Regions from separate parts of the Streptomyces sp. NPDC054834 genome, predicted to be linked through region 2. Evidence: riboswitches for the same ligand, from Rfam matches in the RefSeq annotation. Region 2 holds a riboswitch; the other holds the start of a gene.
What was found. Region 2 has a riboswitch for cyclic di-AMP ahead of ACWGJM_RS15240 (M23 family metallopeptidase). Riboswitches for the same ligand answer to the same signal wherever they lie in the genome.
Positions count from the first base shown of each region.

Region 1: linked by a shared signal. The riboswitch ahead of ACWGJM_RS45245 (M23 family metallopeptidase) and the one ahead of ACWGJM_RS15240 (M23 family metallopeptidase) in region 2 are both predicted to bind cyclic di-AMP.

Region 1 is NZ_JBSGZV010000069.1:16,405-30,709, reverse strand. It holds gene ACWGJM_RS45295 (alpha/beta hydrolase family protein) at 1-769, shown strand, start outside; partial or broken gene ACWGJM_RS45290 (L-idonate 5-dehydrogenase) at 830-1,780, opposite strand; gene ACWGJM_RS45285 (hypothetical protein) at 2,108-2,302, shown strand; gene ACWGJM_RS45280 (TetR/AcrR family transcriptional regulator) at 2,286-2,993, opposite strand; gene ACWGJM_RS45275 (NADPH-dependent FMN reductase) at 3,116-3,727, shown strand; gene ACWGJM_RS45270 (DHA2 family efflux MFS transporter permease subunit) at 3,743-5,167, shown strand; gene ACWGJM_RS45265 (GTP cyclohydrolase II) at 5,216-5,857, opposite strand; gene ACWGJM_RS45260 (MarR family winged helix-turn-helix transcriptional regulator) at 5,962-6,477, opposite strand; gene ACWGJM_RS45255 (dihydrofolate reductase family protein) at 6,565-7,695, shown strand; tRNA gene ACWGJM_RS45250 (tRNA-Met) at 7,784-7,857, shown strand; cyclic di-AMP (ydaO/yuaA leader) riboswitch at 8,109-8,275, shown strand; gene ACWGJM_RS45245 (M23 family metallopeptidase) at 8,287-9,318, shown strand; gene ACWGJM_RS45240 (aldo/keto reductase) at 9,422-10,366, shown strand; gene ACWGJM_RS45235 (PrsW family intramembrane metalloprotease) at 10,386-11,729, opposite strand; gene trmB (tRNA (guanosine(46)-N7)-methyltransferase TrmB) at 11,740-12,570, opposite strand; gene lhgO (L-2-hydroxyglutarate oxidase) at 12,623-13,846, opposite strand; gene ACWGJM_RS45220 (MFS transporter) at 13,917-14,305, opposite strand, start outside.
Region 2 is NZ_JBSGZV010000009.1:141,719-156,023, reverse strand. It holds gene hpnH (adenosyl-hopene transferase HpnH) at 1-84, shown strand, start outside; gene ispG (flavodoxin-dependent (E)-4-hydroxy-3-methylbut-2-enyl-diphosphate synthase) at 89-1,204, shown strand; gene dxs (1-deoxy-D-xylulose-5-phosphate synthase) at 1,241-3,214, shown strand; gene ACWGJM_RS15265 (aspartate aminotransferase family protein) at 3,211-4,596, shown strand; gene ACWGJM_RS15260 (helix-turn-helix domain-containing protein) at 4,682-5,305, shown strand; gene ACWGJM_RS15255 (DUF6126 family protein) at 5,302-5,424, shown strand; gene ACWGJM_RS15250 (tyrosine-protein phosphatase) at 5,471-6,268, opposite strand; gene ACWGJM_RS15245 (alpha-galactosidase) at 6,438-8,510, shown strand; cyclic di-AMP (ydaO/yuaA leader) riboswitch at 8,818-8,977, shown strand; gene ACWGJM_RS15240 (M23 family metallopeptidase) at 8,982-9,905, shown strand; gene ACWGJM_RS15235 (SGNH/GDSL hydrolase family protein) at 10,112-10,897, shown strand; gene ACWGJM_RS15230 (TetR/AcrR family transcriptional regulator) at 11,238-11,852, opposite strand; gene ACWGJM_RS15225 (Glu/Leu/Phe/Val dehydrogenase dimerization domain-containing protein) at 11,908-13,086, opposite strand; gene ACWGJM_RS15220 (MBL fold metallo-hydrolase) at 13,261-14,305, shown strand, end outside.

The sequences.
Region 1 (14,305 bases), on a different contig from region 2:
CGTCGTGTTCTCGCACGGTGCGCACGATCACCGGGCGGACACCACCATCGTGGTGCAGGAGCTCGCCAGCCACGGGTACGTGGTGCTCACGGTGGATCACACGTACGACGCGTTCAGCGTGTTCCCGGACGGCCGGCTCACGGTCCCGCTCGACCAACCTGCCCTGACCCCACGGGACTTCGCCACCGACATCCGGTTCGTACTCGACCGCGTCGAGGATCTCGCGGCCGGGCGCCACCCCGACGCCGAACACCGGCGGCTGCCGGCCGGCCTGCTCGGCGCTCTCGATCCCCAGCGCATCGGCATGTTCGGCTGGTCGAAGGGCGCGTCGGCGACGGCCTTGGTGATGAGTGAGGACCGGCGCGTCCGTGCCGGGCTGGGCTTTGACGGGCCGATGCAGCCGGCGGTCACCACCGACCTGGACCGGCCGTTCATGATGATGACCGCCGAGTACCCCCGGGCCACGCAGCCGAGCGTCGCCGAGTTCTGGTCCCGCCTGCGGGGATGGCGGCTCAACATACAGGCGGAGGGCGCGGTTCACTCGTCGTACTGCGACGTGCAGTTCCTGATCCCACAGCTGGCACAGGCCGTCGGGATGAGCGCCGCGGACCTTCGGGGCTGGGTCGGCACCCTCGATCCCGCCCGGGCGGTGCGGATCCAGCAGGCGTACCCGCTCGCCTTCTTCGACCTGCACCTGCCGAACCGGGGGCAGGGGCATCTGCTCGACGGTCCGTGCCCGGCTTTCCCGGAGGTGAAGTTCATCCCATGAAGCGACGGACCGGGTCGGCTTCGGTCGGCTCGGGCGCTGTCTCGTCCTCAGGCCCGCGCGTCACCCGCGCGCCAGATCCAGCAGGACCTTGGAGGCGACCGTACGGTCGTGGGCGATGTCGAAGGCCGCCCGGGCGTCGGACAGCGGGAAGGTGTGCGTCGCGACGGCGTCGACGGACAAGCCGTCGGCCAACAGGCTGATCGCGTCGTCGAATTCGGTGTCGAAACGGAAAGCGCCGCGCAGCTCCAGCTCGCGCGTGACGGTGATGTTCCCCAGCAACGGCACCTCGCCGGGAGGCAGCAGCCCGAGGAGGACGACCGTGCCGCCCCGGCGGGCACGCTCCACGCAGGTCCGCAGTCCCGCGGGCGCTCCGGAGGCTTCCACCGCGACATCGAACGACGTGTCCCACGTGTCGTCCTCCGCGCCGACCTGGACGGTACCGGTGGCACCGCAGGCTTTCGCGATCCGCAGGGGCGTTTCCATCAGGTCGCTCACCACGATCCCGGCGGCACCCTCATGACGCAGGACCGCGGTGACGAGGCAGCCGATCGGTCCGGCGCCGGTCACCAGGACGCGCTTGCCCCGTACATCCCCGGCACGTCGTACCGCGTGCAGGGCCACGGACAGCGGCTCGGCCAACACCGCGCGCCGCAGGTCGAGGTGCGGCGGCAGGGCGCGGATCTGGGCGTCCGGGACGGTGACGTGCTGGGCGAAGCCGCCCTGGACGTGCGGTGTGCGGGCGGCGCTGCCCAGGTAGCGGGTGCCGGCGCACACGTTGCGCCGTCCCGCGCCGCACTCGGCGCAGTGGTCGCACGGGGTGGCCGGGTGCACCGCGACCGGCGTGCCGGGGGCCGGACCGTCCGCACCCGGGCCGAGCGCGGCCACGTGGCCCACGATCTCGTGGCCCAGCACCATCGGCTCCCGCACGGTGAAGTCACCGACCCGGCCGTGGCGGTAGCGCCGCTCCTTGCCGCGAAGGGCGTGGTGATCGACGGGTGAGGCAGGGGCCGGCGCACGACCACGGTCCGCAGGGTGGTTGGCTGTCCCTCGGCCGAGTGAGGGGGGAGTGCGCCGATGCGTCGTCTCGCGCGGGGTGCGACCGGATTCTGGGGGCGGGGCGAAGAGCCGTTGCCCCGGACGGACATGACGGCTTTCCGACGGGCCTGCTTCGTGGCCGCCAGGCGGGTGGGGGGACGGGTGGACGAGCCGGTCCTCGGGGCCGCCGCGAGTTTTCGGGCCGTGTGTGTCCGGGGGCGTGAGGGGGCGCACGTCGCGTTGTGTCATGGGCATCTGCCGGTGGTCGGCTTCGTCGACGCGCCCCCTGTGCCGGGTCGGCCCGTGACGGGGTTCGTGAGCCCGCCGGAGTGGGCCGGCTGCTTCTCGGACGCCGGGCTGCGGATCCTCCACGTGCCGGAGCTGAGTACGCCGCTCACCGAGGTGGATCTGGGCGAGTTGGCGGAGGCGGAGCTCGCGCAGGTTCGGTACTGGCGGCCCGAAGTGCTCGGACAGCTGCTGTTCAACTGGTGGGACTGAGCGGCCCGGTGGCCCGGTAGGCGCGGAGGAAGGCCGCGACACCACCTGTGATCAGGCGGTCCGTCTCCTCCTTGGGCAGCGGCCGGACCCCGTAGTGGGACAGCTGCACGATCGCGTGCGCGGTCAGGGCCGAGAAGTGGGCGCCCGTCAGGCCCGCGTCGCCGTGCACGTCGAGCAGGCCGGCGTCGGCGAGGCCGGTCATCGCCTCGGCCATGGCCTGCCAGACCGGGAGCGGTCCCGCGTCCTGCCATGCCTGGAGGACCTCGGGCGGGACGTGGTCGGCCTCGGCGTGGATGTGGCGGACCAGCGCGAAGTGGTTCGGGTAGTCCGTCATGAGGTCCACGAACGCGCGGGCCAGGGCGACGAGATCGCGTTCCAGGTCCTCGGGGCGGGGCGGGCGCCCGGGGGCCAGCACCGCGTGGAGTCGGGCGAGCTGGGCGTCGCGCACCTCGGTGGAGGTCCAGGCGACGACCGTGCGGAAGAGCTGGGCCTTGCCGCCCGGGAAGTGGTTGTAGAGCGTGCGCGTGGAGATGCCGGCCTCGGCGGCGAGCGCGTCCACCGAGGCGCGGGTGTAGCCCTCGCGGCCGAAGACGGTGCAGGACGCGCGCGCGATGGCGATCTGTTTCTCGAGCTTGCGCGGTGAGACCTCGCGCCGTGCCTGTGCCATCCGGTCGTCGTTGCTGTCGGCCACCAGTCGTCTCCCAGTCTCGCCGTATCTACAACGCACGTTGTAATTTTTACAACGTGCGTTGTAGCTTACCTGAAGGAGCCGCGGCGTGCGGCTCACCCCAAGAGGGATACGAGGGGACACCCATGTCCGCAACCGACAGCACCGACACCACCCCGCTGCGCGTCGCCGTCATCGTCGGCAGCGTCCGCGAGGGCCGCCAGGCAAGCGCCGTCGCCGAATGGTTCCTCGGCACGGCCGCCGGTGACGACGCGCTGGAACTCGACGTCGTCGACCTCGCGGACGTCCACCTGCCGCTGGTCATGCCCGGCTGGGGCGGCACACCGAACCCCGAGGCGGCCGCCGCGCTGAAGGACGTCTCGCCGCGGCTGGACGCCGCCGACGCGTTCGTCGTGATCACCCCCGAGTACAACCACAGCTTCCCGGCGGCCCTGAAGAACCTCATCGACTGGCACCACGGCCAGTGGCAGGCCAAGCCGGTCGGCTTCGTGTCGTACGGCGGTCTCGGCGGCGGGCTGCGTGCCGTCGAGCAGCTCCGGCTGGTCTTCGCCGAACTGCACGCCGTCACGGTGCGCGACTCCGTCAGTCTGCACGGGCCGTGGTCCGGCCTCGGGGAGGACGGCACCCCGCGCGACGCGGCCGTCTGCGCCGGCGCCGCCAAGGGAATGCTCGGGCAACTGGCCTGGTGGGGACGGGCGTTGCGGACGGCCCGCGCCGAACGGCCGTACGCGGCCTGACGGGGGCCGGGGAGCATGAGCGCGACCGAGACCGCCGAGGCGGCGGCCGGGGCGCGGGACGCGGCGTCCGCCGCCGCGCTCCGCCGCACCGTCACCGTCGTGATCATCGGCTCCGTCATGTCGGTGCTCGACATGACGATCGTCAACGTCGCGATGCGCAGCCTCTCCGAGTCCTTCGGCGCGCCGCTGGAGACGATCCAGTGGACCGCCACCGCGTACACGCTGGCGCTCGCCGCCGTCATCCCCACCTCGGCGTGGGCGATGGGCCGGATCGGCGCCAAGCTCACCTACCTGACCGCCCTCGCCCTGTTCACCCTCGGTTCGTTGCTCGCCGCCTGCGCCTGGGACGCGGGCAGCCTCATCGCCTTCCGCGCGGTGCAGGGGCTCGGCGGCGGGCTGCTCATGCCGGTCGGGATGGCGATGGTGATGCGGGTCGCGGACCGCGCCCGGCTGGGCCGGGCCATGGGGCTGCTCGGGCTGCCGGTCCTGGTGGGCCCGGCGGCCGGGCCGGTCCTCGGCGGCCGGCTCGTCGACGTGGCGTCCTGGCACTGGATCTTCCTGGTGAACCTGCCCGTCGGCGCGCTGGCCCTGATCCTCGCCGGGAAACTGCTCCCGCCGGACCGGCCCGGGCGGACATCCACACCGCCCAGGCTGGACGTCCCGGGCCTGCTGACACTCTCCCCGGGGCTCGCGCTGCTGCTGTTCGGGATCGCCCGGGGCGGTGAGGGGGGTGACTTCGCCGCGCCCGGCGCGTACGCGCCCGCGCTCGCCGGTGCCGTGCTCGTCGCCGCCTTCGTCCGACGCGCGCTCACCGCCCGCGCTCCGCTGCTCGACCTGCGGCTGCTGCGCGACCGTACCTTCGCGGCCGGGACCGCCACGCTCGCCCTGTTCGGCTGCGGCTACTTCGGGTCGATGCTGCTCGGGCCGCTGTACTGGCAGCAGGAGCGGGGCATGACCGCGACGGCCGCCGGGCTGCTGGCCGCACCCATCGGGCTGGCCGTCGGTACGACGATGCAGATCGCCACGCGGCTCGTCGACCGGGTGTCGCCGCGGCGCCTGGTCTCTGCCGGGATCGTGGTGGGCGCGTTCGGGATGGCGCTGTGGGCGTTCCAGGTCGGGGACGACGGCGTGGCGCCTTGGCGAGTCGTCTGCTCGACCGTGGTGATGGGCGTCGGCTCCGGCATGGTGCTGATGCCGACGATGACGACCGCGACCCGCGAGCTGCCCGGCGACCGGGTGGCCGCCGCCAGTACCGCGCTCAACATCAACTCCCAGATGTGGGCTTCCGTGGGCACCGCGCTGCTGTCGGTGGTGCTGGGCGCGGCGGGCGCGGACCCGGCGGGGTTCCGGATCGCGTACGCGGTCGCGGCGGGACTGCTGGTCCTGGCCCTGCTGCCCGCGGCACTGCTTCCGGGGCGACGGTTCGCGGGCGGGGAATGATCTTGGAGGCTCCCGGTTTTGGAGGCTCCCGGTCTTAGAGGCCCCGGTTCAGCCCACGCTGAGCTCCGTCAGTTCCGCGAGCGGCAGCGTGTGCTGGGTCTGAAGCACCTTCGCCCGCAGGTAACGCACGTTGTGGGCGGTGGTGAAGACCCCCGTGGGCACCCGGTCGCGGACGGCGAGGCCCAGGCCACGCAGCTGGTCGGCCTTGTCGGGGTTGTTGGAGAGCAGGTCCAGTTCCTCGATGCCGAGGGCGCGGAGCATCTGGCCGGCCGGCGTGTAGTCGCGGGCGTCCTCCGGCAGGCCGAGGGCGGCGTTGGCCTCGTAGGTGTCCAGGCCCTGGTCCTGGAGGGCGTACGCGTCGAGCTTGTTGTAGAGGCCGATGCCGCGGCCCTCCTGGCGGAGGTAGAGCAGGACGCCACCGCGGTCGGCGATGCGCTCGACCGCCTCACGCAGCTGGGGGCCGCAGTCGCAGCGGGCCGAGCCGAAGACGTCCCCGGTCAGGCACTCGGAGTGCAGGCGGACCAGCGGGACGGTGCCGGGGGCGGGGCGGCCGAGGACGACGGCCACGTGCTCCTGGCCGTCGGTCAGGCCGTGGAAGGTGACCAGTTCGGCGTCGACGCTGTAGCCGTCGTGGAAGCGCAGCGGTACCCGGACGCGGGCGCGCGGGGTGGCGGCGGGGGTGTCGGGCATGCGGGTCTCCGGGGTTCAAGGAGCTTCAGATTTGAAGCAGATGCCGGGAACCCTACTCCATGCTTTAAATTTGAAGCAACGGATTTGCGGACCCCGTGTGGGGGTCACGAACAGGACTTCGGCGACCGGCGCCGCCACGGCACGTCGTCCGGCGCGCATCCCGCGTCATCGCCCTGGAGCGCGTCGGCGACCGAGCTGAAGATCTCCTCCAGCTGCCGTACCTGTTCGGGGCTGAGGCGGTCGAAGAGGGAGGCGCGTACGGTCGCCACGTGACCCGGTGCCGCACGTTCCAGGACGGCCATCCCCTCGCCGGTCAGCGCGGCGATGCTGCCCCGCTTGTCGGACGGGCACCCCTCACGCCGTACCAGGCCGTCCTTCTCCAGCCGGGTCACGGCGTACGTCAGCCGGCTCCGCGTGATCTTCGACTTCTCCGCGAGGTCGGTCATGCGCAGACTGTGTTCCGGCGCCTCGGAGAGGTTGGCCAGGATGGAGTAGTACAGGTGCGGCATGCCGGTGTCCTGCTGGAGCTGCCGGTCGATCGCGTCCTCCAGGAGCAGGCTGCCGGCCATGTAGGCGCGCCAGGCGCGCTGCTCCTCGGGGGTGAGCCAGCGGGTCGTCATGCCACCAGTGTAGGTTTGTTTCAAACTTGAACCAAGATCCGGGTCCGCCGGGTCCGCCGTTGCCCGCCTCCCGAAGAGAGCGCGTCGATGCCCCGTCCGTACGTCCTGCTGTCCGCCGCCGTCTCCCTCGACGGGTACCTCGACGACAACGGCCCCGACCGGCTGCTGCTCTCCAGCCCGGCCGACTTCGACCGGGTCGACGAGGTGCGGGCGTCCGTCGACGCGATCCTGGTCGGCGCCGGCACGATCCGCGCCGACAATCCGAGGCTGCTGGTCAACTCGGCCGAGCGGCGGGTGGCCCGGCTCGCCGCCGGGCAGGCGGAGTACCCCCTCAAGGTCACCGTCAGCGGCTCCGGCGACCTGGACCCGGACGCGAACTTCTGGCACACCGGTGGCGAGAAGGTCCTCTACACGACCGACAAGGGTGCCGAGCGGGCCCGTGCCCTGGGCATCGCGGCCGACGTCGTACCGCTGGGCGTGGATCTCGACTGGCCCGCACTGCTCGAACACATGTACGCAGTGCGCGGGGTGCGCCGCCTGATGGTCGAGGGTGGCGGCACCATCCACACCCAGTTGCTGCGGCAGGGCCTGGCCGACGAGCTACAGCTCGTCCTGGCCCCCCTCCTCGTCGGCGACCCGCACGCCCCCCGTCTGTTCGGGCCCGGGGGCTATCAGGCCGGGCGTCTGCGGCTGCTGGAGACGCGCCGCATCCAGGACGTCGTCCTGATGCGTTACGAGCCGACCGCGCCCGGTACCGGCCCGGCGGCCGTCGCGGCCGACCGCCACTGGCTGCGGATCGCCTGCGAGCTGGCCGCGCTGTGCCCGCCCTCGGAGACGGCGTTCAGTGTGGGGGCGGTGGTGGTGGCCGCCGACGGTACGGAACTCGCACGGGGCCACTCACGCGAAGGGGACGATCCCGTGGTCCACGCGGAGGAGGCGGCGCTGGCCAAGATCCGGCCCGACGACCCCCGGCTGGCCGGCGCCACGGTGTACAGCAGCCTGGAGCCGTGCGCCCGGCGGGCCTCCCGGCCGGCGCCGTGTGCCCGGCTGATCCTCGACGCGGGGATACGGCGGGTGGTCACGGCGTGGCGGGAGCCGGACACGTTCGTCACCGGCGCCGACGGGAGCGGGCTGCTGGCGGCCGGGGGCGTGGACGTGGTCGTCCTGCCCGAGTACGAGGAGGCGGCGAAGGCGCCGAACCGGCACCTGCCGGGCTGAACCGCACCCCGAAGGCACCGGAAAAAGCCCTGGTCGAAAAGGTGTGTGCGAGTGGTCCCGCGGATGACGTACACTGGTGACACAACGACGCGGGGTGGAGCAGCTCGGTAGCTCGCTGGGCTCATAACCCAGAGGTCGCAGGTTCAAATCCTGTCCCCGCTACTGAAGGCTCAGGGCCGGAATCCAGTACACGGATTCCGGCCCTGAGTGTTTTCCGGACGGCCCCGAGTGCGTCTGTGACTCCTGAGGCACCCCGTGCCGGAATCAACTCGCCCGATTTTCGCCGGTCATGGCACAAAAGTTCTCCTATGAAAACCATAATGATCAAGCCGAACGGCTTGGAAACTGACCGGTAGCTCTATTAACGTTCGATAACGCAGCGCGGTCGTCCCAGCCGTCACCCGAGACGGCTCCGTGCGCGCATGCCGAATCCCGCAAGGGAACCGGGGAACCACCACCTTGGGGTGAATCACGCGAACACCGTCGTGAACTCACTGAGTTCACGACCGGTATACGCGCGTAGGAGACCTTCCTGCTCCGAACCCGTCAGCTAACCCGGTAGGCGTTACGGAAGGAAAGGAGCACGCCCGCGTGGCGTCCAACCGGCCTGCCCCCACAGCCCCGTTCGTGCCGAGTCAGCGCACCGAGACCTTCGGCTACGGCGAATACCGCACCGACGAGGGCCCCTGGGAGGAGTGGAACCCCACCGAGGAGTCCCTCCCCCCGGTACGCGGCCGGCACCGCGTCAGCAAGCAGCGCGGCGGCGGGCTCGCCCGCAGCTCCACCGTCCTGGGCGTCGGCGTGATAGCCGCCGTCGGCGCGGGCGGCATGGCCAGCGCCAACACCGGCAAGCCGCCGGTCTCCATCTCCCTGCCCGACCTGCCCTCCGTCGGCTCCCTGCTGGGCGACGACGCCGACGGCGCCAAGGCCACCGCGGCCGGCCTGTCCCATGTCGGCGTGGCAACCACCGACAGCGACCAGGACAGCGCCGACGCCGGCGAGACCCTGCGCAACCGGATCATGGCGCAGGCCGAGCAGCAGAAGAGCCAGGTCGACGGCAAGGCGACCGCCGCCGCCGTGGCCGCCGCCGAGAAGCAGTCCACCGCCGCTGCCGCCAAGGCGGAGAAGGAAGCCGCGGCCAAGGCCGCCGCAGCCAAGGACAAGGCGGAGGCCGTCGCCAAGAAGCAGGCCGAGGCCGACCGCCTCGCCGCGCTGGCCAAGCAGTACACGCTGCCGACCTCCTCGTACACGATCACCGGCACCTTCGGCCAGCCCGGCGCCATGTGGTCCTCCGGCTACCACACCGGCCTCGACTTCGCGGCGCCGACCGGCACGCTCATCAAGGCCATTCACAGCGGCACGATCACCGAGGCGGGCTGGGCCGGCGCCTACGGCTACCGCACCATCCTCACCCTCGACGACGGCACCGAGCTGTGGTTCTGCCACCAGTCCTCGATCAACGTCAAGGTCGGCCAGAAGGTCAGCACCGGTGAGGTCATCGGCCGCGTCGGCGCCACCGGCAACGTCACCGGCCCGCATGTGCACCTCGAGGTCCACCCCGGCGGCCAGGCCACCGGCATCGACCCGATGGCGTGGCTGCACAGCAAGGGCCTCAACCCCTGACGCGTCCCTCCGTTCCCCGGCAGCCCTGACGACACCCCCCCGACGCCAGGGCTGCCGGTCTTTTACGGAATGCGCACCGCCGCCGCGGTTGTTGGATCAAGGCATGACTTCTCTTCGCAAACTCGGCAACTCCGACCTCGAGGTCTTCCCGCTCGCCCTCGGCGGCAACGTCTTCGGCTGGACCGCCGACGAGGCGCAGTCCTTCGCCGTCCTGGACGCCTACACGGCCGCCGGCGGCAACTTCGTCGACACCGCCGACTCCTACTCGGCGTGGGTCGACGGCAACGAGGGCGGTGAATCGGAGACCGTCATCGGCAACTGGGTGAAGTCCCGCGGCAACCGCTCCGACGTCGTCATCGCCACCAAGGTCAGCCAGCACCCGAAGTACCAGGGCCTGACCGCCGGCAACATCAAGGCCGCGGCCGACGCCTCGCTGCGCCGCCTCGGCACCGACTACATCGACCTGTACTACACCCACTTCGACAAGACCGAGGTCCCGGTCGAGGAGATCATCGGGGCGCTCGACGAGCTCGTCCGGACGGGCAAGGTGCGCTACATCGCCGCCTCCAACATCACGGCCGAGCGCCTCCAGGCGTCCCTCGACTTCTCCGAGCGCGAGGGCCTCGCCCGGTACGTGGCACTTCAGCCGCACTACAACCTCGTCTCGCGCGACACCTACGAGGGGCCGCTGCGCACCGTCGCCGCCCGCGCCGGCCTCGCGGTCGTGCCGTACTACGCCCTCGCCTCCGGCTTCCTCACGGGCAAGTACCGGCCCGGTACGACCGTGGACAGCGCGCGGGCGGGCGGTGCGGCGAAGCACCTCGAGACCGAGCGGGGGCAGAAGGTCCTGACGGCGCTGGACGAGATCGCCGCCGCGCACGACGCCCCCGTGGCCACCGTGGCCCTCGCCTGGCTCGCCGCCCAGCCGACGGTGGCGGCCCCCCTCGCCTCGGCCCGCACCGTGGACCAGCTGCCGGCGCTGCTCGGGGTGGCCGAGCTGGAACTCACCGAGGAGGAGCTGGCGCGGCTCACCGAGGCGTCGGCGTAACCCGGCCGCCCCCGCCCCGCTACGTCCGGTACGGGTTGTAGGCGGTGTACGGCACCGCCGGATACCCGTAGCCGGGCCCGGGCCCGGGTCCCTGTACGTACCCGTACGCGCTCTGCACCCCGTACACCGGCCAGGGCGTCGGAACCACCGGAGCCGACACCCTCGCCGCGTACTCCAGCGCGGGCCGCGCCGCCTGCCGCCTGCTCCACAGCTCGGCCAGCAGATCCCGCTCCCGTACGACGAAGTCGGCCCCCGCCCGCCCGCGCCGCCCCCGGTGCCGCAGGAACGCCAGCGAGGTCGCGTACGCCTCGTACTGCGCCACCGCACGCGCGGCCGGCTTGCCCCCGTGATGGCGGGCGTAGTCACGGGCCATCCGCCGGGCCCGCATCGAGCCCAGCGCGAACGGCTCGCCCGGGCCCAGCCAGCCGGCGAGCACGTATGCCGGGAGCTCCTCCCGCACAGTCCGCAGCTCCCGCTGGCGCGTCCAGATCACCAGCCAGGTCAGCAGCCCGAACGCGGGCAGCATGAAGGTCCCGTACACGGCGAAGAAGCCGTACTCGCCGAAGGCGGAGGAGCCGTTCCACAGCGCGTGCATGCCCATCGCGAGCAGCAGCCCGCCCAGCGGCACCAGTACGCGCCGCACATGCTGCCGGTCGGCGGACAGGGCGGCGATGCCGAAGCCGATGCCGGTCATGACGGTGAACAGGGGGTGCGCGAACGGGGACATGACGACGCGCACGAAGAAGGTCGCTGCGGTCACGGAGGCGATGCCGCGGTCGCCGGTGATCTGGTCGGTGCCGAAGGCGGTGCCGAGGTAGAGGATGTTCTCGGTGAAGGCGAACCCGGTGGCCGTGACCCCGGCTATCACCACGCCGTCCACGATCCCGGTGAAGTCCCGTCTGCGGAAGAGGAAGACGAGCAGGACGGCGGCGGCCTTGGCGGACTCCTCCACGATCGGCGCTATGACCGTCGCGCCGAGGGTGTCGGCGCTGGACGGGTCGGACGTCGTGGCTATCCACTTGGTGGCGAAGCTGTTGGCGACGATGGCTATCAGCGCCGCCGCGCAGGCGCCCCAGGCGAAGGCGAAGACCGTGTTCCGCCAGGGGCCGGGCTCGACCCGGTCCAGCCACCGGAAGGCGGCTATGAGCAGCGGGACGGGCAGCACGGCCAGCCCGAGCCCGACGAGGAACCCCTCCGTGCCGGTCTGCTGCCGCACGAGGGCCAGGATGACGAGCCCGGAGAGCGCGAGCAGCGTGATGAGCGCCCCGTACCGCACCCACCTGCGCTGCCACCAGTGCGGGTGCTTGAGCGCACCGTCGACGGGACCGGCGGGGTGCGTCGGATAGGGGGGAAAGGTGGCCACGGCATTGACCCTAACGTCGCTGCTGCTCCCGATGCTGTACGCGGCGGAACAGCAGATCATTCACCACATGTCCCTTCTCCAGGCCCTGTCCCTCGAAACGGGTCAGCGGGCGGAAGTCGGGACGCGGCGTGAAACCGCCGTCGGGCCGGGTGTTCTCGAAGTCCGGGTGCGCGGTCAGCACTTCCAGCATCTGCTCGGCGTACGGCTCCCAGTCGGTCGCGCAGTGCACGATCGCCCCGGGCCTCAGCCGGGTCGCGGCCAGGCCGAGGAACTCCGGCTGGATCAGCCGCCGCTTGTGGTGCCGCTTCTTCGGCCAGGGGTCCGGGAAGTAGACGCGCAGCCCGTCCAGTGAGTCCGGGGTGAGCATCTCGCGCAGCAGGATGATGGCGTCGCCGTTGCCGACGCGGACGTTGGGCAGCCCGTTCCGGTCCGCGATGCCCAGGAGATTGCCCTGGCCCGGGGTGTGCACGTCCACCGCGAGGATGTTGGTGCCGGGATCCGCGGCGGCCATCTGCGCGGTGGCCTCTCCCATCCCGAACCCGATCTCGAGCACGACCGGGTTGTCGTTCCCGAACAGCTCGGCGAGATCGATGTCCCGCCCGTCGATGTCCAGCCCCCACTTGGGCCACAACCGCTGCAACGCGTCCGCCTGCCCCGCCGTCACCCGGCTCCGCCGCGGCTGGAAACTCCGGATCCGCCGCTCGAAGTGCGACCCCGCGGGGTCCGCCTTCGGGCCGTCCGGGAACCGTGGCTCCCCCTTGGCCCGGCTGTGCCGGATGGACACACCGGGGTCGGGACGCGGGGTGCCGGGGGTTTCGGGGGCGTTCGACGAGTCAGACACAATGAGTCGATTTTACGCGGGGGCCCGGGCGTCCGACCGAACGGGACGGGGATCACCTCAGCGCCTCCAGCACGGTCAACGCCCTGCGCGCCACCTCCCGCCCGATCGGCAGCGAGGCGGTCGCCGCGGGCGACGGCGCGTTCAGCACATGCACCGCCCGGGGGCCCTCCCGGATCAGGAAGTCGTCCACCAGCGTGCCGTCCCGCAGCACCGCCTGCGCCCGCACCCCGGCGGGGGCCCGCACGAGATCGCCCTCCTCCACCGCGGGCAGCAGCCTGCGTACCGCCTCCGTGAAGGCGGCCTTCGACACCGACCGCCGAAACTCCCCGAGCCCGTACCGCCAGTGCCGCCGGGCGATCGCCCACGACCCCGGCCAGGCCAGCGTCCCCGCCGCCTCCCGCGGCCGTACGACTCCCCAGCCGTACCCCTCGCGGGCCAGCGCCGGCACCGCGTTCGGCCCGACGTGCACGCCGCCGTCGATCCCGCGCGTGAGATGCACCCCGAGGAACGGGAACGCCGGATCCGGCACCGGATACACCAGCCCGCGCACCAGCCCCGGCCGCGCCAGCTCGTAGTACTCACCCCGGAACGGCACGATCCGCACCCCGGGCTCGTCCCCGGTCAGCCGGGCCACCTCGTCGCAGTACAGCCCGGCGCAGTTCACCAGCACCCGCCCGCGCACGACGTCCCCGCCCGCCGTCAGCACCGCGACACCCAGCTCCGGCCGCCGGTCCACCCGGACCACCCTCGACCCGTACCGGATCTCCGCCCCGGACGCCTCGGCCAGCTGCCGCGCCACCCCGGTGAAGTCGCACACGCCCGTCGTCCCGACGTGTATCGCCGCGAGCCCGTGCACCTCCGGCTCGTACTCCGCGATCTGGGCCGATCCGAGCTCCCGTACCGGAATCCCGTTCTCCCGGCCGCGCTGCACGAGCGCGTGCAGCCGCGGCAGCTCCTCCCGCTCGGTGGCGACGATCAGTTTGCCGGTGACGGCGTGCGCGACGCCGTACTCCGCGCAGAACTTCACCATCTCGGCCGCGCCCCGCACCGCGTACCGCGCCTTCAGGGAGTCGGGCCGGTAGTAGATCCCGCTGTGGATGACCCCGCTGTTGCGTCCCGTCTGGTGCCGGGCCGCTCCCGGCTCCTTCTCCAGCACGGTCACGCGGGTGCCGGGCGCGGCACGCGTGATCGCGTACGCCGTCGACAGGCCGACGATCCCGCCCCCGATCACCAGCACATCACAGTCGTACGCGCTCTCCCGCACCTGCCGCGCCACCTGGCACCACCTCCCGGTTCCGATAGTGCACTGCGCCACTGACAATGCCCTCAAACCCGGGAGGCCGGGCTCAGGCTGGAGCCATCAGCAGCGGTCGGGCCCGCTCCCGCAATTCCACCACCCGCGGTTCGTCCCCGTACGGTTCCAGCCGGTGCAGGAGATCCTTCACGTACTCGGTGGTGCGCGCCGAGGAGATCCGCCCGGCGACCTCGACCGCCCGCACGCCCTGCTCGCAGGCCGCGTCCAGATTGCCGGACTCCAGCTCGGCGACCGCCGAGACGACGAGCCGGAGCCCGTGCGAGCGCACGAACTCCTCCGTCGGCTTCGACAGCGCCTGCTCGGTGAAGCGGCGGACCTGGCGCGGGGCCTTCAGATCCCGGTAGCACTCGGCGGCGTCGGCGGCGAACCGGTCGTAGCCGTAGAAGCCGAGCCAGGACGCGTCCTGGTCGCCGTCCCGGG
Region 2 (14,305 bases):
CCCACCGCCGTGCTGGCCACCATGGGTTCTCTCAAGGAGTCCCTGCGCGCCATGCGCGAGACGGTCTCCGGGAACCGGGAGTGACGTCGTGACCGCCGTCCCCTTGGGCGTTCCCGAGGTACCGGCCCGGCCGGTGGCGCCGCGGCGTGAGTCGCGGCGGCTCCAGGTCGGACCGGTGGCGGTCGGGGGCGGGGCCCCGGTGTCGGTGCAGTCGATGACGACGACCCGTACGTCCGATGTCGGGGCCACGCTCCAGCAGATCGCGGAACTGACCGCGTCCGGCTGCCAGATCGTGCGGGTCGCCTGCCCGACGCAGGACGACGCGGACGCGCTCGCGACGATCGCCCGCAAGTCCCAGATCCCGGTCATCGCCGACATCCACTTCCAGCCGAAGTACGTGTTCGCGGCGATCGAGGCGGGCTGTGCGGCGGTCCGGGTGAACCCCGGCAACATCAAGCAGTTCGACGACAAGGTCAGGGAGATCGCGAAGGCGGCCAAGGACCACGGGACGCCGATCCGCATCGGCGTCAACGCCGGCTCCCTCGACCGGCGGCTGCTCCAGAAGTACGGCAAGGCGACCCCGGAGGCGCTGGTGGAGTCGGCGCTGTGGGAGGCGTCCCTCTTCGAGGAGCACGACTTCCGGGACATCAAGATCTCCGTCAAGCACAACGACCCGGTCGTCATGATCGAGGCCTACCGGCAGCTCGCCGCGCAGTGCGACTACCCCCTCCACCTGGGCGTCACCGAGGCCGGTCCGGCCTTCCAGGGCACCATCAAGTCGGCCGTCGCCTTCGGCGCGCTGCTCAGCAGGGGGATCGGTGACACGATCCGGGTGTCGCTGAGCGCCCCGCCCGTGGAGGAGGTCAAGGTCGGCATCCAGATCCTGGAGTCGCTGGGCCTCAGGCAGCGCCGGCTGGAGATCGTCTCCTGCCCGTCCTGCGGCCGCGCCCAGGTCGACGTCTACAAGCTCGCCGACGAGGTCACGGCCGGCCTGGAGGGCATGGAGGTCCCGCTGCGCGTCGCGGTGATGGGCTGCGTCGTCAACGGCCCCGGCGAGGCCCGCGAGGCCGACCTCGGCGTCGCCTCCGGCAACGGCAAGGGCCAGATCTTCGTCAAGGGCGAGGTCATCAAGACCGTCCCCGAGTCCAAGATCGTAGAGACCCTCATCGAAGAGGCCTTGAAGCTCGCCGAGCAGACGAAGTGAGTCCGAAGCCAGGCACTGACCTAGAGGGGGCCCGACGTGACGATTCTGGAGACCATCCGGCAACCACGCGACCTGAAGGCGCTGTCCGAGGCGGAACTCGGTGAACTGTCCGAAGAGATACGCGAGTTCCTGGTGCACGCGGTGGCCCGCACCGGCGGGCACCTCGGACCCAACCTGGGCGTGGTGGAACTCACCGTCGCGCTCCACCGGGTCTTCGAGTCGCCGGTCGACCGCATCCTCTGGGACACCGGACACCAGAGCTATGTGCACAAGCTGCTGACCGGCCGTCAGGACTTCTCCAAGCTGCGCGGCAAAGGCGGCCTGTCCGGCTATCCCTCGCGCGAGGAGTCAGAACACGACGTCATCGAGAACAGCCACGCCTCCACCGCACTGGGCTGGGCCGACGGACTCGCCAAGGCCCACCAGGTGCAGGGCGAGAAGGGGCACGTCGTCGCGGTCATCGGCGACGGCGCGCTGACCGGCGGCATGGCCTGGGAGGCGCTGAACAACATCGCGGCCGCCAAGGACCGGCCGCTGATCATCGTCGTCAACGACAACGAGCGCTCCTACGCGCCCACCATCGGCGGCCTCGCCAACCACCTGGCCACCCTGCGCACCACCGACGGCTACGAGAAGGTCCTGGCCTGGGGCAAGGACGTACTGCTGCGCACCCCGGTGGTCGGCAACACCCTCTACGAGTCCCTGCACGGCGCGAAGAAGGGGTTCAAGGACGCCTTCGCCCCGCAGGGCATGTTCGAGGACCTGGGCCTGAAGTACCTCGGCCCGATCGACGGCCACGACATCGGGGCCGTCGAGTCCGCGCTGCGCCGGGCCAAACGCTTCCACGGGCCCGTCCTGGTGCACTGCCTCACCGAGAAGGGGCGCGGCTACGAACCCGCCCTCGCCCACGAGGAGGACCACTTCCACACCGTCGGCGTGATGGACCCGCTGACCTGCGCCCCGCTCGTGCCGGCCGGCGGCCCGTCGTGGACCTCGGTCTTCGGGGACGAGATCGTGCGGATCGGCGAGGAGCGGGAGGACGTCGTGGCGATCACGGCGGCCATGCTCCACCCGGTGGGCCTCGGCAAGTTCGCCGAGCGCTTCCCGGACCGGGTGTGGGACGTGGGCATCGCCGAGCAGCACGCGGCCGTGTCGGCGGCGGGCCTGGCCACCGGGGGCCTGCACCCGGTCGTCGCCGTGTACGCCACGTTCCTCAACCGTGCCTTCGACCAGCTGCTGATGGACGTGGCGCTGCACCGCTGCGGGGTCACCTTCGTCCTGGACCGGGCCGGTGTCACCGGCTCCGACGGGCCCTCCCACAACGGCATGTGGGACATGTCGGTCCTCCAGGTGGTCCCCGGCCTCAGAATCGCCGCGCCGCGCGACGCCGAGCAGCTGCGCGCCCAGCTGCGCGAGGCCGTCGCCGTCGACGACGCGCCCACCCTGGTCCGCTTCCCGAAGGAGACCGTCGGCCCCGAGATCCCGGCCGTCGGCCACGTCGGCGGCATGGACGTGCTGCACCGCGCCGGACACCCCGAGGTGCTCCTGGTCGCCGTCGGTGTCATGGCACCGGTGTGCCTCCAGGCGGCCGAGCTGCTGGAGGCCCGGGGCCTCGGGTGCACGGTGGTCGACCCCCGCTGGGTCAAGCCCGTCGACCCGGCGCTGCCCGGGCTCGCCGCCGAGCACCGTCTGGTGGCCGTCGTGGAGGACAACAGCCGCGCGGCCGGTGTCGGCGCCGCCGTGGCGCTGGCCCTCGGCGACGCCGACGTGGACGTTCCCGTACGGCGGTTCGGCATCCCCGAGCAGTTCCTCGCGCACGCCAAGCGCGGCGAGGTGCTCGCCGACATCGGGCTGACGCCGGTCGAGGTGGCCGGACGGATCGGCGCGAGCCTGGCCGTCAAGGAAGCCGCCGGACCGGGCCCGAAGAAGGCGGACAGGGCGGATAGGGCTGACAAGACGGAGAAGGCCGAGAAACTGGAGAACGCCGAGAAACAGGAGAAGGCTGAATGACCACGGAGTTCGACCTCGGCGCACTCCTGGCCGAGCGCGGAGCCGAGCGCTACGAGCTGCACGCCAGGTACCTCAACCACCAGCTGCCGCGCATGCTGCACACCATCGGCTTCGACAAGATCTACGAGCGGGCCGAGGGCGCCTACTTCTGGGACACGGACGGCGACGACTACCTCGACATGCTCGCCGGGTTCGGGGTGATGGGCCTCGGCCGCCACCACCCCGTCGTCCGCAAGGCGCTGCACGACGTGCTCGACGCCTCCCTCGCGGACCTCACCCGTTTCGACTGCCAGCCGCTGCCCGGCCTGCTGGCCGAGAAGCTCCTCGCCCACAGTCCGCATCTGGAGCGGGTGTTCTTCGGCAACAGCGGCACCGAGGCGGTGGAGACCGCCCTGAAGTTCGCCCGGTACGCCACCGGCAGACCCAGGATCCTGTACTGCGACCACGCCTTCCACGGCCTGACCACCGGCTCCCTGTCGGTCAACGGCGAGGACGGCTTCCGGGACGGCTTCGCCCCGCTGCTGCCCGACACGGCCGTACCCCTCGGCGATCTGGACGCTCTGGCCGGGGAGCTGAAGAAGGGTGACGTCGCCGCCCTGATCGTCGAGCCGATCCAGGGCAAGGGCGTGCACGAGGCCCCGCCCGGCTATCTGCGCGCGGCCCAGGAGCTGCTGCACAAGCACAAGGCCCTGCTCATCGCAGACGAGGTGCAGACCGGTCTCGGCCGCACCGGCGACTTCTACGCCTACCAGCACGAGGACGGTGTCGAGCCGGACCTGGTGTGCGTGGCCAAGGCCCTGTCCGGGGGGTACGTCCCGGTCGGCGCGACCCTCGGCAAGGAGTGGATCTTCAAGAAGGTCTACTCGTCCATGGACCGGGTGCTGGTCCACTCGGCGAGCTTCGGCTCCAACGCGCAGGCCATGGCGGCCGGCCTCGCCGTGCTGTCGGTCATGGAGAACGAGCAGATCGTCGCGAACGCCCGCGCGACCGGCGAGCAGCTGAAGTCCCGGCTCGCCGCGCTGACCGGCAAGTACGAGCTGCTCGCCGACGTCCGCGGCCGGGGCCTGATGATCGGCATCGAGTTCGGCAGGCCCAGCTCGCTGAAGCTGCGCAGCCGCTGGACCATGCTCCAGGCCGCCCGCAGGGGCCTGTTCGCGCAGATGGTGGTCGTCCCGCTGCTCCAGCGGCACCGGATCCTCACCCAGGTCTCCGGCGACCACCTGGAGGTGATCAAGCTGATCCCGCCGCTGGTCATCGGCGAGCGGGAGGTGGACCGGTTCGTCGACGCCTTCACCGCCGTGATGGACGACGCGCACAGCGGCGGCGGCCTGATGTGGGACTTCGGCAAGACACTGATCAAGCAGGCGGTGGCCAACCGCTGAAGCCGCGCGGTCCTTGCCGTCTCGGCGTCTTTGCCTCTGAGGCAAAAATTTTGCCAATAAGGCAATATTCCGGCTGAATGGAGGCATGAACGCCTCAGAAGCCGCACCGCCGGCGGGCCAGGGCGACGACCTGCCCGCCGTGGCGCCGCAGCTGCGCGCCCTGCGCCGACGCGCCGGCCTCACCCTGGAGGCCGCGGCCCGCGCCGCCGGCCTCTCGCCCGCCCACCTCTCCCGGCTGGAGACCGGTGGGCGCCAGCCCTCGCTGCCGATGCTGCTCGCGCTCGCCCGTATCTACGGTACGACCGTCTCGGAACTGCTCGGCGAGACGGTCGCCGACCGGGACGCCATCGTGCGCGCCGCCGACATGGAACCGACCCGGGCGGGCGGCTGGACGTACTTCCAGGCCGGATCCCCCGGGCGCGGCATGCAGGCACTGCGCGTCCGGGTGCCGTACGGCACCCAGGGCGACATCGTGCGGGTCCACCCCGGCGAGGAATGGCTCTACGTCCTGAAGGGCCGCCTCGGACTGCGCCTCGGCGACAGCGCGCACCTGCTCGCGCCCGGCGACAGCGCGCACTTCGACTCGCTCACCCCGCACCGCCTCGCCGCCGAGGACCACGACGGCGTGGAGCTGCTGTTCGTCCACACCCTGCTGCAGAGCCCCACGGCCACACTGTGCCTGGGCCCCCTGACTGGAGAGCTGCCATGAGCGACTACGAGGAGAAGTTCCCCCGCTCCCTGTGGATCCGGCTGATCATCTACATCGCCGTCGGCCACCTCTTCGCCGCGTTCCTCTACCTGCTGTTCGCGGTGGGCGCCAAGAGCTGACCGCCGTCGGTCGCTGTCACCTGCCGTCAGCTGCCGTCAGCCGCCGTCAGTCGAGGAGGCGCTCGCGCAGCCGCTCCCGGGTCCGAGGGGTGAGTCCCAGGCCCTGCTCCAGGTAGGCATCGACCCCGCCCCACGTCTCCTCGAGGCTCGTGAAGGCCGCCGCCAGATACTCGGCGCGCGCGTCGAAGAGCGGGCTGAGCAGCTCCATCACCTCGGGGGTGTACGCGGTGTCCGGGCTGCCGTTGCGGCGCACCCGGTAACGGCGGTGCTTGGCATTGGACTCGAGGTAGTCGGCGACGATCGCCTCGCGCTCCACGCCCACCGCGAGGAGTGTCACGGCTATGGAGATGCCCGCGCGGTCCTTGCCCGCCGCGCAGTGCATCAGCGCGGGGACGCTGTCCTCGGCGAGGGCGTGCAGCACCTGGGAGTGCTCGGCCGTGCGCTCCGTCACGATCCTGCGGTACGAGGTGATCATCCGGTTCGCCGCCTTGCCGTCCGCGAGGATGACGCGTAGCTGGTCGAGGTCGCCGTCGCGGACCATCTTCCAGAACTCGGCGCCGTCCGCCGGGTCGCTCAGCGGCAGGTTCACATTGCGCACGCCGGGCAGCTCGACGTCCGGGCCCTCGAGCTTCTTGTCGGCCGCGTTGCGGAAGTCGAAGACCGTGTGCAGGCCGAGGGAGGCGAGGAACGCCGCGTCCTGATCGGTGGCGTGCGCGAGATGACCGCTGCGGAACAGCACCCCGGACCGCACCCGCCGTCCGTCCGCCGTGGGCAGGCCGCCCACGTCCCGGAAATTGCGTACTCCGGCCAGCTCCGGCTCGGTCGACGGGACCTGCTGCGTCACGTGGGCTCCTTGCGTCGCTCCCGCCGTCGCGGCTCGCCGGCGGGCACGCTGACGACGATACGACATCGGTTTTCTCAGGCAATGAGTTGTCCACAGGCGTTGCCTCCGGGGCCGGAAAACCTTGATGATGTTGGTGCGTGAGCGGATCTGTTGACACCTGTGAGGGTTGATGGTGGACATCGCCGAAGACGGTCGTACGTGGCTCCTGACGGGGCCCACCAGCAGTTATGCGCTGCACCTCACGGAGGCGCACGAACTGCTCCACCTCCACTGGGGCCCGCGCATCGCGCTCGCCGACGCCGAGGCCCTCGCCGTCCGTCCGCTGCCCGGCTACTGGCCCTTCGAATCCCCGCTCGACGGCCGCGAGGAGTACCCGGTGGAGGGCGGCCCCCGCTTCGTCCGGCCCGCCCTGTCCGTGCGCACCGAGGAGCGGCGCGGCACCGAGTGGACCTTCGAGGCGTACGACACCGAGGGCGACGGGCTGCGGCTGCGTTTCCGGGACGGCGGTCTGACCGTCACGCTCCACTACCGGATGCGCGGGGACGTCGTCGAGCGCTGGGTGACCGTCGGCAACGGCGGTGACGCGCGCGTGGAGCTGCTGCGCGCCGACGCCGCCACCTGGACCCTGCCCGACCGGGACGGCTGGCGGCTGTCCCAGCTGCACGGCCGGTGGGCCGCCGAGTCCCGGCTGACAAGTGCGCCGCTCAGTTACGGCGACAAGGTGATCGGCAGCCGGCGCGGCCACACCGGCCACCAGCACCTGCCCTGGGTGGCCCTCGACACCGGCGCCGGCGAGGAGCACGGCGAGGTCTACGGCTGCGCCCTCGGCTGGTCGGGGTCATGGCGGATCGCGGTCGCCCAGCTCCCCGACGCCCGAGTACAGATCACCGGCGGCGCCGGCTACGACGACTCGGGCCTGCTGTCCCTGGCGCCGGGGGAGTCGTACACCACGCCCGTCTTCGCGGGCCTGTGGAGCGACGGCGGTTTCGGCGGTGCCAGCCGTGCCTGGCATGCCTACCAGCGGGCGTACGTCATCCCGGACGCCGACCGGGACCGGCCCGTGCTGTTCAACTCCTGGGAGGCGACGAACTTCGACATCTCCGAGGAGCAGCAGGCGACCCTCGCCCGGCGGGCGGCGGCGGTCGGCGTCGAGCTGTTCGTGGTCGACGACGGCTGGTTCGGCGCCCGCACCAGCGACCGCGCCGGCCTCGGCGACTGGACGCCCAACCCCGACCGCTTCCCGAACGGCCTGGGGCCCCTCGCGGACTATGTGCACGCCCTCGGCATGCAGTTCGGCATCTGGGTCGAGCCCGAGATGGTCAATCCGGACAGCGAGCTGTACCGCGCCCACCCCGACTGGGTGCAGTTCCAACCTGGACGAAAGCGGACGGAGTTCCGCAATCAGCTCGTCCTCAACCTCGCCCGCGAGGACGTCCGGCAGTACCTCTGGGAGCAGCTCGACGGGCTCCTCTCCAGCGCCCCGGTCGACTATGTGAAGTGGGACTTCAACCGCTGCTTCACCGACGCCGGCTGGCCCGGCGAGCCGTACCCGCAGCGACTGTGGGTGGACCACGTCCGCGGCTTCTACGGTCTCCTCGACCGGCTGCGGGCGGCCCACCCGGGCGTCGCCTTCGAGTCCTGCTCGGGCGGCGGCGGCCGGATCGACCTCGGTGTCATGAGCCGTACGGACCAGGTGTGGACCTCCGACAACACCGACCCGCTGGACCGGCTGGCCATCCAGCACGGCTTCAGCCAGGTCCACCCCGCGCGGGTCATGGCCGCCTGGGTCACCGACAGCCCGAACACCCAGCTCAACGACCGGGTCAGCTCCCTGAAGTTCCGCTTCGTGAGTGCCATGGCCGGGGTCCTCGGCGTCGGTGGCGACCTCTCGGAATGGACGGAGGAGGAGCTCGCCGAGGCCCGGGAGTGGGTGGAGCTCTACAAGGAGATCCGCCCGGTCGTGCAGCGCGGCGACCTTCATCGGCTGCGGCCGCCGGAGGGCGGGCTGAGCGCGGTGCAGTACGTCCTCGGGGACGAGACGGTCGTACTCGCCTGGCTCCAGGCGCAGCGGTACGGCGAGCCGGTCCCCGCGCTGCGGCTGCGCGGGCTCGATCCCACGGCGTCGTACGAATGCCGTGAAACGGGCGAAATCCATCGAGGTGCCGTCCTGCTGCACCACGGGCTGCGCACGGAATTGCGCGGTGACCTCGATGCGACGGTTCTCCGCCTGCGTCGCATCTGAGTAATATGCCCGAATTGGACCCTTCATTGCAACTAACCATGAAATAGGGGGTCATGGAGGTCGAGTGGGTGATGAGCATCATATTCGTGACCGTCCGTTGTGCGTCATGTTCACGTAATCCGTATGGTTTTCCTCGGATTTGAAGGGGTGGAGAAGAAGGGAATTCACGGAGGGTGACCGGGAATTCCCGCAACGGATCAAGCGAAACGCGGACAGGGGGAACCATCTGCTTGTCCCTTCGCGTCCCGCTCGCTTACGTTCGCCACCAATCCGGACGGAACGCCGAATCCTGCCGCCGCCCGGAGCCCGGACACACTCACCCGTGCACGGCAGGAGCGGGGGACCCACCAGGTACGACTGCCTGTCCCGGTCTCCGGGACGGCTAGGGGTGAAGCCGCGCTCCGTGGGCGGCCGGGCAGCTCCAGCCCGAACCCGACAGCTCACCTCGCAGGCGCCGGAGAGGAATCCGCCATGCCCGCGAAGGGTAAGCACCGCCGTCCCAAGAACCGGCGTTTCACCCGCTCCATCGCCCTCGCCGGAACCGGCGGCGCCGCGCTGGCGCTGCCCCTCATGGGGGCCACCGGCGCCCATGCGGCCTCCGCGGCCACCGCGAAGGACTCCGTCTCCGAAAAGGCCGTCCAGGCCGTGCCGGTGGCCGAGAAGAAGGCCGCCGCCGCGCCTTCGGGCGCGCGCACCTACACGGTCCACGAGGGCGACTGGCTCGCGAAGATCGCCGATGAGCAGAACGTCCGCGGCGGCTGGCACCGGCTCTACGCGGACAACCGCGAGGCCGTCGGCAGCGATCCCTCGCTGATCCACCCAGGCCTGAAGCTGACCCTCGGCAAGAAGGCCGCCGGGACCGGCACGAGCACCAAGTCCTCCGACCAGAAGAAGACTTCGTCCTCCTCGCGCGCGAGCACGCCCTCGACCTCGCGCTCGGCCACGCGGACCCAGCCGTCGTCCGCCGCGGCGCCGAACGCCGCCACCGGCTTCACCCTCCCGGTGTCGGGTGCCGCCATCGGCACCGGCTATCACGTGCCGGGCGGCATGTGGTCCAGCGGTTACCACACGGGCGTCGACTTCGTCGTCCCGACCGGCACCTCCGTCAAGGCAGTGGGCGCGGGCACGGTCGTCTCGGCCGGCTGGGGCGGCGCCTACGGCAACCAGGTCGTGATCAGGCTCGCCGACGGCTACTACGCGCAGTACGGCCACCTGTCCTCGATCTCCGTCTCGGCCGGGCAGACCGTGGCCGCGGGCCGGCAGATAGGCCTCTCCGGCGCGACCGGCAATGTGACCGGCCCGCACCTGCACTTCGAGATCCGCACCACGCCGGACTACGGCTCGGACGTGGACCCGGTCGGCTACCTCCGCTCGCACGGCGTCGCCGTCGCCTGACAAGCGCGGTGCTCGGACCACCGAAGGCCGGACCCCTGATCCCCGGGTCCGGCCTTCGGTGCACGCGGGTGTATTCCCGTCCGGCGCCTTTCGGCGCCGTGGCTTATCTCACCGTCCGTCAACCCCGTATTACGGTCGCGTAGGTCACATCGGAAGGTGAATCATGGGCCGATGTGGCAGACGATTCGAAGAGTGACAACAGATCAGTGATCGGGTCGTACGTGGCGGTGGGGGACAGCTTCACCGAGGGCGTGGGCGACCCCGGGCCGGACGGGGAGTTCGTCGGCTGGGCCGACCGGTTCGCGGTGCTCCTCGCGGACCGGCGGCCCGAGGGCGACTTCCGGTACACGAACCTCGCGGTACGCGGCAAACTGCTCGACCAGATCGTGGCGGACCAGCTCCCGCGCGCCGTCGAACTCGCCCCGGACCTGGTGTCCTTCTGCGCGGGCGGCAACGACATCATCCGCCCCGGCACCGACCCCGACGAGGTGGCCGAGCGCTTCGAGCTGGCGGTGGCACAGCTCACCTCGGTCGCGGGCACGGTCATGGTGACGACCGGCTTCGACACGCGTGGCGTGCCCGTGCTCAAGCATCTGCGCGGCAAGATCGCCACGTACAACGGTCATGTCCGGGCCATCGCCGACCGCTACGGCTGTCCCGTCCTCGACCTGTGGTCCCTGAGGACGGTCCAGGACCGGCGCGCCTGGGACCACGACCGGCTCCACCTCTCGGCCGAGGGGCACACGCGCGTGGCCCTGCGGGCCGGCCAGGTGCTCGGCCTGGACGTCCCCGCCGACCCGGAGCAGCCCTGGCCGCCGCTCCCGCCCCGGGGCACGCTCGACATCCGCCGCGACGACGTCCACTGGGCCCGCGAGTACCTGGTCCCGTGGATCGGCCGCCGGCTGCGCGGCGAGTCATCCGGCGACCATGTGACGGCCAAGGGCGCACTGTCCCCGGACGACATCAGGACGCGGATCGCCTCGGTGGCCTGAGCGGATTCCCTCCGGGGGTCGGCGGTGGCTGCCCGGAGGCGGTACGGCGCCGGGCTGCGGTGCCGTACCGCCCCCGGCGATCGGGGGACGGGCCCGCACGGTCCCCGGCCGGCGCGGCCTCAGCCGCCGGGCAGCGGGCGCGGGCGATTCCAGCGCGGTCATGCGCGGGCGGGAGCGATGCCCCTGCCGCCCTGCCGCCGCCGGGTACACCCCCGTCGGGGCGCCGCCCGCGCCGAGGAGTGCCGGCCCCCGTACGCGCGGCCGGGCGCTCCAGGCCGAGGGCGCCCGCGCCACCGGCCGTGGCCTCCGGTGCCGCGGCCTCTGCCGCCCGCGCGGAGCGTCAGCGTTCCGTCACATTCTCCCGGTCCAGGCCCAGTTCCCGGGCCAGTGCCTCGTCCACCCACTCCTGGGCGCGGGAGCGGGGCACCGCGCCGGCGTAGGACGTCAACTGGACGGCGAGGCCGTCGAGCAGGGCCGTCAGGCGCATGGCCGTGGCGGCGGGGTCCGGGCAGTCGAACTCGCCCGCCCCGACGCCCTCGGCGATGACCTCGGCGATCGCCGCCTTCCACTGCCGGTCCAGATCGCGGGTGACCTCCCGCAGGGCGGGCTCGCGCAGCGCCACCGCCCAGCCCTCGATCCACAGCCGCCAGCCCTTGGCCTGGCCGGTGGGCGCGTACCAGCGCACGGCGGCCCGCAGCCGGCGCAGTGCGGACGTGCGACGGCCCAGCAGCTTGCGCAGATGCGCGAGGTCGCCCTCGGCCGCGTGCGTGAAGGCGGCGGCGACCAGCTTCTCCTTCGTCGAGAAGTGGTACAGCACCAGCGCGTTGCTCACACCGAGCACCGCGGCCACGTCGGCGATCCGTACCGCCGCCACGCCCCGCGCCTCGATCTGCTCGACGGCGGCCCGCAGCAGTTCCTCCCGCCGCTCCGCCACGCTCAACCGCACTCTCGCCACGCCGTCACCCTAATCGGTCACGCGGGCACGGCAGCGACGCAGTCCGGCCGTCCGGTCAGCGGTACCACCCGAAGCGCTCCGCGATCACCGGCAGCCGGTCGGCCACCAGGGCGTGCGCGGCGGCCCGGGGAGTCGTGCCGTCGGCCTCCGCGCGCGCGAGCATCAGGTCGATCAGGGCACGCATCGAGCGCCGGGTGTGGGCGAACGCCTCCTCGGCGTCCGGGCCGACGTCCCCGAAGAGGGTCCACCACCACCAGGCGTTCGTACCGGAGTTGACCACCACGTCGGGCAGCACGGTCACCCCGCGCGCGGACAGCAGGTCCTCCGCCTCCGGCAGCACCGGCATGTTGGCCGCCTCGACGATCCAGCGGGCGGTGATCCGCTCCTGGCCGGCGGCGTCGATCGCGTACGACACCGCCGCCGGCACCAGTACCTCCGCCTCGGCGGACAGCCAGGCCTCGCCCGGCAGTTCCCGGTCACCGGGGCGCAGCACCGCGCGGTCCACGGTGCCGTACGCGTCCCGCGCGGCGAGCAGCGCCTCGGTGTCCAGACCGGCCGGGTTGGCGATCGTGCCCTTGATGTCGGCCACGGCCACGATCCGCAGACCCGCGCGCGCGAGGAACCGCGCCGTCGCTCCGCCCATGGTCCCCAGCCCCTGCACCGCCACCCGCGTGCCCGCATGGGGGACCCCCGCCCGGTCCAGCGCCGCGAGCACCGACTCGGCCACCCCGCAGCCGCCGGCGAGTTCGTCCAGGCCGATGCCGTCCACCTCGACGGCGAAGGCGTCCGCGAGCCGCCGCCGGGCCGCCGCCTCGTCGTCGAGCAAGGGGTACACGGCCTGGACGCAGGACACCAGCCCCGCCTCGGCGGCGGCCCGGTCGACCAGGTCCTGGGTGAGGCCGAGGTCCTCACCGGTGGCCCAGCAGCTCTCGACGTACGGCCGCATCGCACGCAGGTAGCGCACCAGCAGCCCGTACGCCCCGGGGTCCCGCGGATCGCAGTCGATGCCGCCCTTGGCGCCGCCCAGCGGCACGTACCGGCTTGCGGGGTCGTAGTGCAGGGCCTCCTTCATGGTCATGCCGCGGGCGAGCCCGGTCACCTCCTCGAGGGTGCAGCCGGGCCGCATCCGCAAGCCGCCGCTGGCCACGCCCCGCACCAGCCGGTCGACGACCAGGAACCCCTGGCGTCCGGTGACGTGGTCCGTCCAGACCAGCGACATCAGGGGGGTCGTCATGCGGGGCTCCCGGAAACGGCGGCCGGACCGTCTACTGAACGGCCGGTCAGTACAGTGGAGTGTCGACGATATCGGGGCTCCGGCCGGCGGGGCAAGGAACAACCGGACCCCGTCCCCGGTTGTCGAAGCGGGCCACCATAATGGATGACCTCGCCGACTCCACCTGGAGGTACCGTGACCGGATTGGGTTCCCTGAGCTCCGGGCTGCGCGCGCTGCGGCCCGAGGCCTTCGGCGCGGAGCCCGGCGGTGAGCGCCTGGCCCGCATCCGCAGATCGCCCCACTTCAAGGACGGTGTCTTCCAGAATCCCGGAGGCACCGCCCGCACCCGGCCCTCCGGTTCCACCCTGGACCTGGCGAAGGTCTTCCTCGACAAGGACACCCGCCCCCGGCGCTCCCCGCACGGCACCGTCCCGGTGCACCCCACCACGCTCGCCGACCTCGCCCGGCCGCCCGCCACCGGGCTGCGGCTGACCTGGATGGGCCACTCGAGCGTGCTCGCGGAGATCGACGGGCAGCGCGTGCTGTTCGACCCCGTCTGGGGCGAGCGCTGCTCCCCGTTCCCGTTCGCCGGGCCCAAGCGGCTGCACCCGGTGCCGCTGCCGCTGGCCGCGCTCGGCCCGGTCGACGTGGTGGTCATCAGCCACGACCACTACGACCACCTGGACATGCCCACCATCAAGGCGCTGGCCGGGACGGACACCCTCTTCGCCGTGCCGCTCGGCGTCGGGGCCCACCTCGAGCAGTGGGGTGTGTCCGAGAGCCGGCTGCGCGAGCTGGACTGGCACGAGGCGACCAAGGTCGCCGGTCTCACCCTGACCGCCACGCCGGCCCGCCACTTCTGCGGACGCGGGCTGCGCAACACCCAGCACACCCTCTGGGCCTCCTGGGCCGTCACCGGCGAGGAGCACCGGATCTACCACAGCGGCGACACCGGCTACTTCGACGGCTTCAAGGACATCGGCGCCGACCACGGCCCGTTCGACGCCACGATGATCCAGATCGGCGCCTACAGCGAGTTCTGGCCCGACATACACATGACGCCCGAGGAGGGTGTGCGCGCCCACCTCGACCTCCAGGGCGGTCAGGCCGCCTCCGGTGTGATGCTGCCGATCCACTGGGCCACCTTCAACCTGGCGCCCCACCCCTGGGCGGAGCCCGGCGAGGGCACCGTCGCGGCCGCCCGGGAGGCCGGCGCCCGCGTCGCGCTGCCCCGCCCCG